One region of the Flavobacterium sp. 9 genome, then DNA from elsewhere that is predicted to be linked to it. Evidence: riboswitches for the same ligand, from Rfam matches in the RefSeq annotation. Region 1 holds a riboswitch; each other region holds the start of a gene.

Region 1 (3,289 bases):
TAATTTCTCCCTGGCATCGGAAAATTTAAAACCACATCATAATATTGATTGAATATATTGTTGACCTCCGCTCCTACTTTTGTTGGAAGTTTCAGGAATTTTCCATCCCAAATCAAAGCCATATCGCTGGTATACCAAGGTTTTACATAATTTACAGGAATATTGGCTTTCTGACTGTATCGTTCTCCGGTATAAATAAAGCTGTAGTTCAACTGCCAGTTTTTCCAGCTTATAGACGAAGTTGCTGTTCCGCTGTTCATTGGCGTGTACGGAATCTGATCTCCGTAAGTTGTGCCTTTTGGCGTAACATCAATTGCTTTTTGATACGTATAACTCAAGCCCAAATCCAGAAATATTTCTTCCGGAAAACGGAATACAAAATTGGTATTCAATTCAAAACCTGTGATATCAACTTCCCCAAGATTCATCATCGTCCATCGAAATAAATTGGCAGATGGCATCGCAACAATTTTGTCTTTTACGTGATTATAATATACATCTGCCTGAAAGGAAGCCGATTGCAGAAACTTTTTCGGCTCAATAATATAAGTGGAACCAAAATCATATTGCGTAGTAAATTCAGGTTTTAAAGAGCTGTTTCCGATAAAAGTATAATACAAATCATTGAAAGTTGGCATTCTGAAAGATTCTTTATAAAATGCTCTAACCCTGAATTTTTTAGTATCAAAAGGTTGATAAGAAGCGGATACAACCGGACAAAAAACGTGCTGACTATCTCCTTGCTGATAATATTTAACCTGTTCGTCGACATATGCGCCTAACAAATTTGCCTGAATATCAAGTCTTGACCAATGCATTTCTGTAGATAATGCGCCCAAATAAGAATATCTGGTTGGATATGGAAATCGGTATAAATTAGCAGTAAGTGTATTGATCGAAAAATCTGTTGCCAAAGAAACTTTCCACCATTCCTTGATCGTATATTGATTTACAACAGAAGCATAAAATTCATTTTGATAATATTTATTATCCAGCGCGCCTTGCAATGTTTTATAATCAGGATCAATGTACCGATTATAATCTCTGCTGAATTTTATATTGGCAAGCAGTTCGTAATTCTTCGAAAATGAATTTTGAAAAGAACCATGAACAAAGAAATTTCTGTCCCATTGCCGCTGTACATATTCATATTTATTGGCTAAAATCGCTCCCGGAAGTCCACGTTCAGAATCATAATAATAAGCTTTTAATGTAGCCTGACCCGTAGTTCCAACTTTTGCCTGTAATGCCAATTCACTTCTTAAAGCCGTGATATCGCCATTTTGCCTGACAGCCGTTGTATCATAACCATTCGTCTTTTGGTATCTGTACTTATATTTTCCATCGGCTTTAAGCCATTCTGTACTTGCTGTAAGAGAGAAATTAGACGATAATTTTTGTTGATATAGAAAAGAAGGATTAAAAAGTCCAAACGAACCCGTTTTTACGCCAACTCTTATTTTTGTGGTTTTTCCAGAAGAGAAATCAGGAATTTTTGTTTTTAAGAAAAGCGTATTCGAAGAGAAAAAACCTCGTGCAGGCTGAAAAATAGTAGATTTTTGTCCATTATACAATTCAATGGCTTCGATATTATCCAGTGAATATTTTCCGAGATCTACTTGTCCGTTTTGCGCATTTCCAACACTCATTCCGTCATAAAAAACTGCTGTATGAGCACTTCCTAAACTTCTGACATTTATAGTTTTTAAACCGCCAATTCCGCCATAATCTTTTAGTTGCACACCCGAAAAATAACGCACAGCATCTGCAACAGAAAGACTATTTAGTTTTTCAAGCTGTTTTCCTGACAATATTTGGACAGGCATAGGAGATTCTACCTTAAATTCACGCTTGCTTGTGGTTACAATAACCTCATTCAATTGATGTTTCTTTAAAGAATCTGACTCCTTATTATTTTTCAGAGGATTATCTTGTCCATACATCGGATTCAAAAATAAAATCCATGCAAATACAAACAATCCACTATGTATTAGACGCAAACGCCTATGTTCACATAAGTGCATAAAAAATACTCTATTTAACTAAATAGTTGTTAACGGTAAAATCGAAATCAAATGTTAGTTTGATATTTGTGTTTGTCTCAAAACTCTGGTCCACGAGAGTTTGAAATTATAAGCATTGGCAGGTCTCCTGACTTATTCCCATTTTGATCAGCCTTCCCACATTTAGAAAAAATGCAGTGGCAAAAGATTCGATTTCAAAGGCTTAAAAAGCGATTGAATCAGTCAAAATGTTGCATGGAATTTACAGTAACGGGCTTGTTCAGGATTTGCACCTGATTCCCTCTTCGTCAGCTAAACTCGAAAAGAATAGCTAAACCATTGCGAGCGCAAAGATACATAAACACATCAGTTAATATCTAATTTCTTAAAAAAAACAGAAAATAGAAGTCTATACATCTAAAAGTTAATGCTTTAAAAATAAAACTAGATTATTAGAAGTAATTAATTAAACACATATTATAGTGACCAAATTTCTTGTAAAGACATAAAATCGCAAAGATTTTGTCATTTCGAGGAACGAGAAATCTCCACAAGTAACTCCGTAATCAAAGTCACCAATCTTTGTCGAGCTACTTGTGGAGATTTCTCGTTCCTCGAAATGACAAACTAGACGAGAATACTATTATGAAAATGATTGTCCTAGCCCCGATAGAAGTGAAAATCCTTTTGTGGCGGTCCCGAGGCTTCGGGAGCCACAAAAGATTGAAACGGATAGCGGGATTAGCTCCTAAAAAATAATTTTATCATAGAAATCAAAATGACCAAAACTTTGCGTCTTTGCGAGATTAATCTTCGAATCAAATTTAATTCATTTATAGTGATCCAAATAAAGAATAAATACTTAATTTTAAATCAACTAACCAAATAAAAATCAATATTTTATCAAACTGACTTACTTTATTTTAAGATGTTTTTCGGTAATTAAGAATTGCAGCCAAATTCAATACAATTGCAAAACCTATTATAATCAGAATATGTTTTGAAATATCCCTAAAACCGCTTCCTTTGATGATTACCATTCGCATAACATCAATAAAATAACTTATGGGATTAAATTTCGAAACCGTTTTTGCCCAATCCGGCATGCTATCAATTGGCGTAAATAAACCGCCCATTAAAACAAATATCATGACAAAGAAAAACATAATAAGCATCGCTTGTTGCTGCGTTTCGCAAATGGTTGAAATCAGTAAACCAAAACCCAAAATCGCCAATAAATAAACGCATACAAAAGCGTATAAAACCAATAGATTTCCTAACGGAAT
Region 2 (3,289 bases), 2.0 Mb from region 1:
ATTTTCATGAAAAGCTTAATTGCATCGGATTTAACCGCAAAGTTCACTAAGATTTTTTGTCTTGGATTGTGGTTAACAAACACAAAGTTCGCAAAGCTAGATCAACACAACGCTTTGCGAACTTTGTGTTTTTATAAAACCTCTACCTTAAAAAATCTTTGTGTTCTTTGTGGTTATATATTTCTCCACAATATTTCCTCTTGATCTATTTAACCGCAAAGATTCGCTAAGTTTTAATCCCTAAAATGATAACCGTATTTAAAACATAGCCCAAGGTTTCAACCTTGGGACGCAGTATATGATCGCATATATTTTGTATCCCAAGGTTGAAACCTCGGGCTATGTTACAATATTATATGCAAAAAGGTTCGCAAAGTCATAAATTAAACTTTGCGAACCTTTGCGTAAATCTTAGCGCGCTTTGCGGTTAAGAAATAAAAAAATTATTGTTGAAATACAGAAACTGCAGGGAAATAATATCCTGAGAAACTTACCGTTTCTGTTTTAACACCAGAATCAGCATTGAATAAGTAAAGATTATTTATTGCGAAATTTGCTCCAAATCCTTCATTTACTGTATTTACAACCAAAGTATTTTTCAGACGATCGTAACCAATTCCTGAACCATATAATATATTAGATTGTGTCAAAGTAATAAAAGGTGTTGCCAAAGATGCAGCCGTACCAGTATATTTATAAACTTGTTTACCACCACTCCAACTTCCGTTTTTAGCAATAAAAACATTGTTTTTGGCTGCTGTAATAGATCCCGGATGCCATGCTCCCCAGCTTCCATAAGCTTGAAAACCTAACGGAATTTCTGTTACTGCAAGCGTACTTGAATCTATACTTATAAGGTTTGTGCCTCCCGCTGCCCAAACTTTTTTATCATCGGTAACGGCAAATCCTAGAACCATAGCCGGAATCGTTTTTACAACTGCAAATGTTGAAGCATTAAGAACAATAACTCCTTGTGAAGCAGATAATGCAAAAACATAATTACCCACTTTAACAATATCTCCAACCTGACCTGTAACACCAGCAACTTGTCCGTTTAATGCCATTGTATTTAGATTAAGCTTATAGATACCATTCCCAGAAGTCAATAATGCTTGATTTTGATCAATACCAACTAACGCACGCCAGTCGTTTCCGCCTTGAGCCGGAATTCTTTTTTCTTCTTTAAGTGTATAAGCATCTGTAACAACAACAGGTCCGCCAACTTTAGAAACTAAGTATAGTTTTTTATTAAAGATCGTTCCGAATTCTAATGTAGACGATTCCGGTTTTAAATCTTTACCTGGATTTGCTTTTACAAAAACACTGTCTTCGATTTTTTTTGTATCATATCTATAAAACCCAACTGTTCCTGTTCCGTGTCCATACCAACCTTCGTTGATCATGAAAAAACCGTTTTCATAAGCTCCTAATGCAAGAAGATTATAGGTTAGAGACGTTTTTCCTCCATCATTTTTTGCCGTCATTGTAACTTTAAAATCACCTCTTGTTTCTGGTTTGAAAACATAAGTAGAATCAGATCCTACAACTTTTCCGTCTACGGCCCATTCGAAAGAAACATTGTTTCTATCTGTTAATTTTGAACTTAATTTTAGTACTTTTCCTATAGTTAAAGTGTCTTTTAATTGTTGCTGACCTTTTATTGCTGGAGGAGCTGTAAAATTGTCATCATTATTACACGAAACTGTTAGGATCATTAAAGAAGCAATTGCAATTAACTGCTTGGAAAAAAATTGGTTTTTCATCATTAAATATTTAAAATTATATTACTTAAATCTTTAAATCGATGTACAATTTATCTTCAGCAAAAGCTTTATAAAATAAGCTTCTGTCTGCCTTTATTTAAAAAGCAAAACATCTTGTACAACGATACGTTTTAATGATTTTTTTAATGAAGAAAAAGTATGTATCGAAAAGAAAAACACCCAACAGGAAATTGTTTTTACGATATCATATTTGCAGAAAAAAAATCTCATAAACTCTTTTTATGGCTTACGAGAATAGAATAACCAAACAATACCATTATCACATAGAGTGAAAAAGTATTGGTTTTAATTCAAGCTTCAATCCCCGAAAGCTATTTATTACTATAAAAATGGCAGGTCTTCTGACTTGCTCCCTACACCCAGCCTTCCCTTTCAAAAAATGAAAAGTGACGTATTAAAGGGTTTCAGTTAATGAGCTTACAGCTGCGGGACAGTTTTGGAGTTACACCAAATTCCCTTTTAATGTCAATATTTATTCAATATGACAACCATTTTCTGTTTTAAAATTGTTCTGCAAAACTAGTGTTTTCTTTCTTAAGAAAACAACACTTCTTTATATTTAGAAGCCCTCACTATAATCTTCAATCTATAATTTATTTCGAATTATTAGGCATTTACTGATAGAAGAAAAACAAAGTCAATAAGTGAACTAATTTTGTTAAAAAAGTATTGAACAAATAAAAAAATATCTCATATATTCGTAAAATGTTACTTAATTATTCAATTAATTATCAAAAACACAAAATATTTTATGAGTAAAAATTCTACAAAAGGCATTTGGAAAGTAATTTCAGCCTCGTCAATGGGAACGATGATTGAATGGTACGATTTCTATATTTTTGGAAGTTTAGCTGTTGTAATTTCCACTAAATTCTTTCCAAGCGACAATCCAACTGCGGCTTTTTTATCTACGTTAGCCACTTTTGCTGCAGGATTTGTAGTCCGTCCTTTTGGAGCATTATTTTTTGGAAGACTTGGTGATATTATTGGTCGGAAATATACTTTTATGGCAACTTTATTATTAATGGGAGGCTCTACATTTTTAATTGGTTGTATTCCCAGTTATGAAACTATTGGTTTTCTTGCACCTTTACTCGTTTTAATTCTACGTTTATTACAAGGACTTGCTCTTGGTGGCGAATATGGCGGCGCAGCTACTTATGTTGCAGAACATGCTCCGGTTGGACAAAAAGGATATTGGACTTCCTGGATTCAAACCACCGCTACAGTTGGTCTTTTTATTTCATTAATGGTTATTCTCGCTACTAAAAATATTCTTTCTGCCGAAGCTTTTGATTCCTGGGGATGGCGTGTTCCGTTTTGGGTTTCTATTGCAATGGTTGGTGTCTCGTATTTGATTCGGAAAAACATGGATGAATCTCCTGTCTTCGCCAAAGCAAAAAAAGAAGGAAAAACGAGCACAAATCCGCTAAAAGAAAGTTTTGGAAATCGATACAATCTTAAATTTGTATTACTCGCGTTGTTTGGCGCTACAATGGGACAAG
Region 3 (3,289 bases), 3.6 Mb from region 1:
ATTATATTAAAATTTTAGGGTTAAATACATATTAAAATTGCGACCTGGCTGAGGTCTGTATTCCAAACTTTCATATTCTTTATTGAAAAGATTTAATACTTGAAAACCAAGTTTGAAAGTGTCGAGAAATTTAAAATCATAGTCAATTCCGATATTCGAAACATTATAATCATTTATTATATCCTTCGGGTCATTATTTTCGGTTGTATAAACAAAACCATTAAACATAAATTGATAATAAGCTGAAATTCTATTTCTGGAATAAGAAACAGATCCAGTTACTTTATTTAACGGAACATAGAAAAGCTGCTTTTTGGTTTCATCATTTTTTGAAGCCGTATAAGCATAAGTGGCATTTGCGGCAAAGATGTTTTTACCAAACTGTTTTTTCCAGCTTAATAATGTTTCAGCACCATAACTATTTACTTTATCCGTATTTTGTGGAGACCAAATACCGTTGCTTCCCGGAATCCATTGCAATAAATCTTTTATTTTCATGTAATAAAAGGTTTGAGTCAATGATATATTTTTGAAAGTGAAAACATTACCAATTTCTGCCTGATAAGAACTTTCAGGTTTTAAATTTGGATTTCCGCCTTGTTCCCAGTACAAATCATTAAAAGTCGGGATTCTGAAATTTCGTGATAAATTCAATTTCAGATTATACAATTTGCTAAATTGATACGAAGATCCTAAAGAAAATAGGAGAGGAGATTGATAATTGTCTGTAAACTCTTTTCTAATTCCGAATTCATTTTTCCAATCTGTCGAAACATCTTGTTTAACCAATAAAGCAGCCGAACTAATTTCTCTAACGTGATCTCCAAAACCAGTTCCGTAACCTTTAGTTCTGTTGTAATCCAGAACTCCGTTTATTTGTGTTGATTTAGAAATTTTATATCCTAAATCTGCTTTTGTGATAAAGCTTTCTGTTTTTCCATAAGTGAAAAAATTAATCGCATTATCAGGATAATATTGATAGTTTTCGAATATATATGCTGCTTTCAGATTAGTGGTAAACTTTCCATAATCGCCGTCATATTCTAATAAGTTTCGGTTAAAACCATTTACATATCTGGTTTTAGTTTCCGTTTCAGATACTAAAGAAGTGTTTCTATCTGTATTAGAAGTTTGAGTGTATAATTTCAAACTATTTTTTGCGTCAAATTTGTAACCAACATTTGCGCTCATAGTTATTATATCATACTGACCGTTTTGATTCCAGCGTTGTTCGCCTTTCCAGTTGTATTTATGGATGTATTTGTAATCATTTGTCGAACTATTTTTTGAAAAGCCAATTTGCGCGCTCCATTTTTCATTCGAAATATTAGTTTTAAAATTGATTCCAATAGTATTGAAACTTCCGTAATCAAGTTTTAAATTAGTCTCAAACCGACTATAAAATGCCAAATCGTTGTTTAAATGTACAGTTCCTCCAACGGCTCCGCTTCCATAAATAACACTTCCGCCACCAGCTTTTACACTTATCGAATTATAATCAGAGCCAGAAATAGTATTGAAATCAGTACTTCCGTTCATCTGAGAATTGATATTAATTCCGTTCCAGATTACTGCGGTTTGTGATGCAGTAGTTCCTCTAAAAGAGACTGTAGAAAGCATTCCACGGCCGTATTCTTTAAAATAAATAGTGGAATTAAAGTTTAAAAGATCCGTTAATAAAGCCTCATTTTTATTAATGACAGAATCATTAAGCTTTAAAACGGATTGTGAATTGGAGTATTTTTTAAGATTTGCGTCAGAAACTACGACTTCTTTCAATTTGGTAATAGAGTCGTTCTGCGCCGAAATAATTTGGCACAACAGCAATAAACAAAAAGCAAACCGTTTTTTTAAAGTCATAATTTCTAAACTCTTTTTCCCGAGAGCTCGATATTCGTTACAAAGGCAGGTCTCCTGGCTTGCGTCTTGTTGTTTACCTTCCCATTCGCCGGGGCGAGCAGTGGTTTTGTAGTTACAACAAGCATTCTTTTCAGAACAAAGCTTACAGTTGCGGGTACAGCTCAAGAATTATTACTTGATTCCCTTTTAATGTGTTAAAAATGAACACAACCTTAATTTCGTGCAAAGATAAAGTTAAAATTATCGAATTTTCAAATTTGTTTCACTTTTTAAAACAAATTCTAAACAAAATGGTGTTTAAAGTACTATTTTTATTACTTGACCAAAGTCTACCTTGTTGTTGAAAGCATCTTTTAGAGGCAATGAAGTTTGATGACATAAAATACTTCGTATAACGCCGGCATGCACTACAAGAATAATAGGATTTGTTATTTTTTTTGAAATTAAATCAGATAAGAAATCTCCAACTCTTTGATGTAATTCAACAAAAGATTCTCCATTCGAAACCTTAATATTGACAAAATCTTCCATCCAGGGATTAAGTTCTTCTTGTGGAATATTATCCCAGTTTTTCAATTCCCAATCGCCAAAATTCATTTCCATTAAACGCTCTTCTTTTTCAAAAGAAATAGTTTTGATATTCTTCTCGATATATTCAGCCAGAATAACACAACGTTTTAAAGGACTTGAGAAAATAATAGCTTCTGAAGGTAATTGCGAAAGAATGTTTTCAAAAACTAAATCAAAAGGTTCTGCCAGATCTACATCAGATTGTCCGTAACAAATGCCTTTTTCACAAACAGTTTCAGTGTGACGAACTAGATAAATTTCCATACCAATAGAATACTTAAATAATAAACAACCTCACAAACCTGCTGCGTTGCGCCAAGGCAATCTCCTGTGTAGCCATCAATCCAATTCTGGAAATATCGGGCTAAAAAATAACGCATTATAAAAACCGGAATTAAAGCCAAGAGAAATTTATATTGAAAATAAGAGAAAACCAACAACGGAAGTAATCCGAAGAAAAATGATCCTGAAATTTCTTTCCAAGTATGTTTTTTAGCAATTGGTTTGCTTTTACTCGAAGCATCATCACGAGAATATTCATGCGTGAAAATAATTGAAATTGCAGCCAAACGACTCAAAGCGTGAGCAGAAACAAATAAAAGGAGAATAAGAAGATAAGAGTTTTTACCATCGAATAGCAAAATAGATTCTGAAAGCAATTTGAACTTCAATAAAAAGAGCAAAACTAAACCAATTGCTCCATAAGCACCAATGGCGCTGTCTTTCATAATCATTAGAATTTTTTCTTTGGTCCAGCCTCCGCCAAAACCATCACAAACATCAGCAAATCCATCTTCATGAAAAGCTCCGGTTGTCAATATCGAAGCAATAATAGCTAAGATTACAGCTGTTTCGGTAG

Evidence for each region. Region 1 has a riboswitch for cobalamin ahead of CLU81_RS23220 (TonB-dependent siderophore receptor). Riboswitches for the same ligand answer to the same signal wherever they lie in the genome.
Region 2: it holds a riboswitch for cobalamin, as region 1 does, so the genes downstream of both, CLU81_RS14820 (DUF5074 domain-containing protein) here and CLU81_RS23220 (TonB-dependent siderophore receptor) in region 1, are expected to answer to the same signal.
Region 3: it holds a riboswitch for cobalamin, as region 1 does, so the genes downstream of both, CLU81_RS07780 (TonB-dependent siderophore receptor) here and CLU81_RS23220 (TonB-dependent siderophore receptor) in region 1, are expected to answer to the same signal.

Annotation. Positions count from the first base shown of each region.
Region 1 is NZ_PEEU01000001.1:5,549,252-5,552,540, reverse strand. It holds gene CLU81_RS23220 (TonB-dependent siderophore receptor) at 1-1,979, opposite strand, end outside; cobalamin riboswitch at 2,124-2,359, opposite strand; gene CLU81_RS23215 (ABC transporter permease) at 2,927-3,289, opposite strand, start outside.
Region 2 is NZ_PEEU01000001.1:3,587,212-3,590,500, reverse strand. It holds gene CLU81_RS14820 (DUF5074 domain-containing protein) at 444-1,763, opposite strand; cobalamin riboswitch at 2,098-2,292, opposite strand; gene CLU81_RS14815 (MFS transporter) at 2,536-3,289, shown strand, end outside.
Region 3 is NZ_PEEU01000001.1:1,999,143-2,002,431, reverse strand. It holds gene CLU81_RS07785 (YncE family protein) at 1-2, opposite strand, end outside; gene CLU81_RS07780 (TonB-dependent siderophore receptor) at 7-1,860, opposite strand; cobalamin riboswitch at 1,887-2,090, opposite strand; gene cobC (alpha-ribazole phosphatase) at 2,158-2,694, opposite strand; gene CLU81_RS07770 (adenosylcobinamide-GDP ribazoletransferase) at 2,679-3,289, opposite strand, start outside.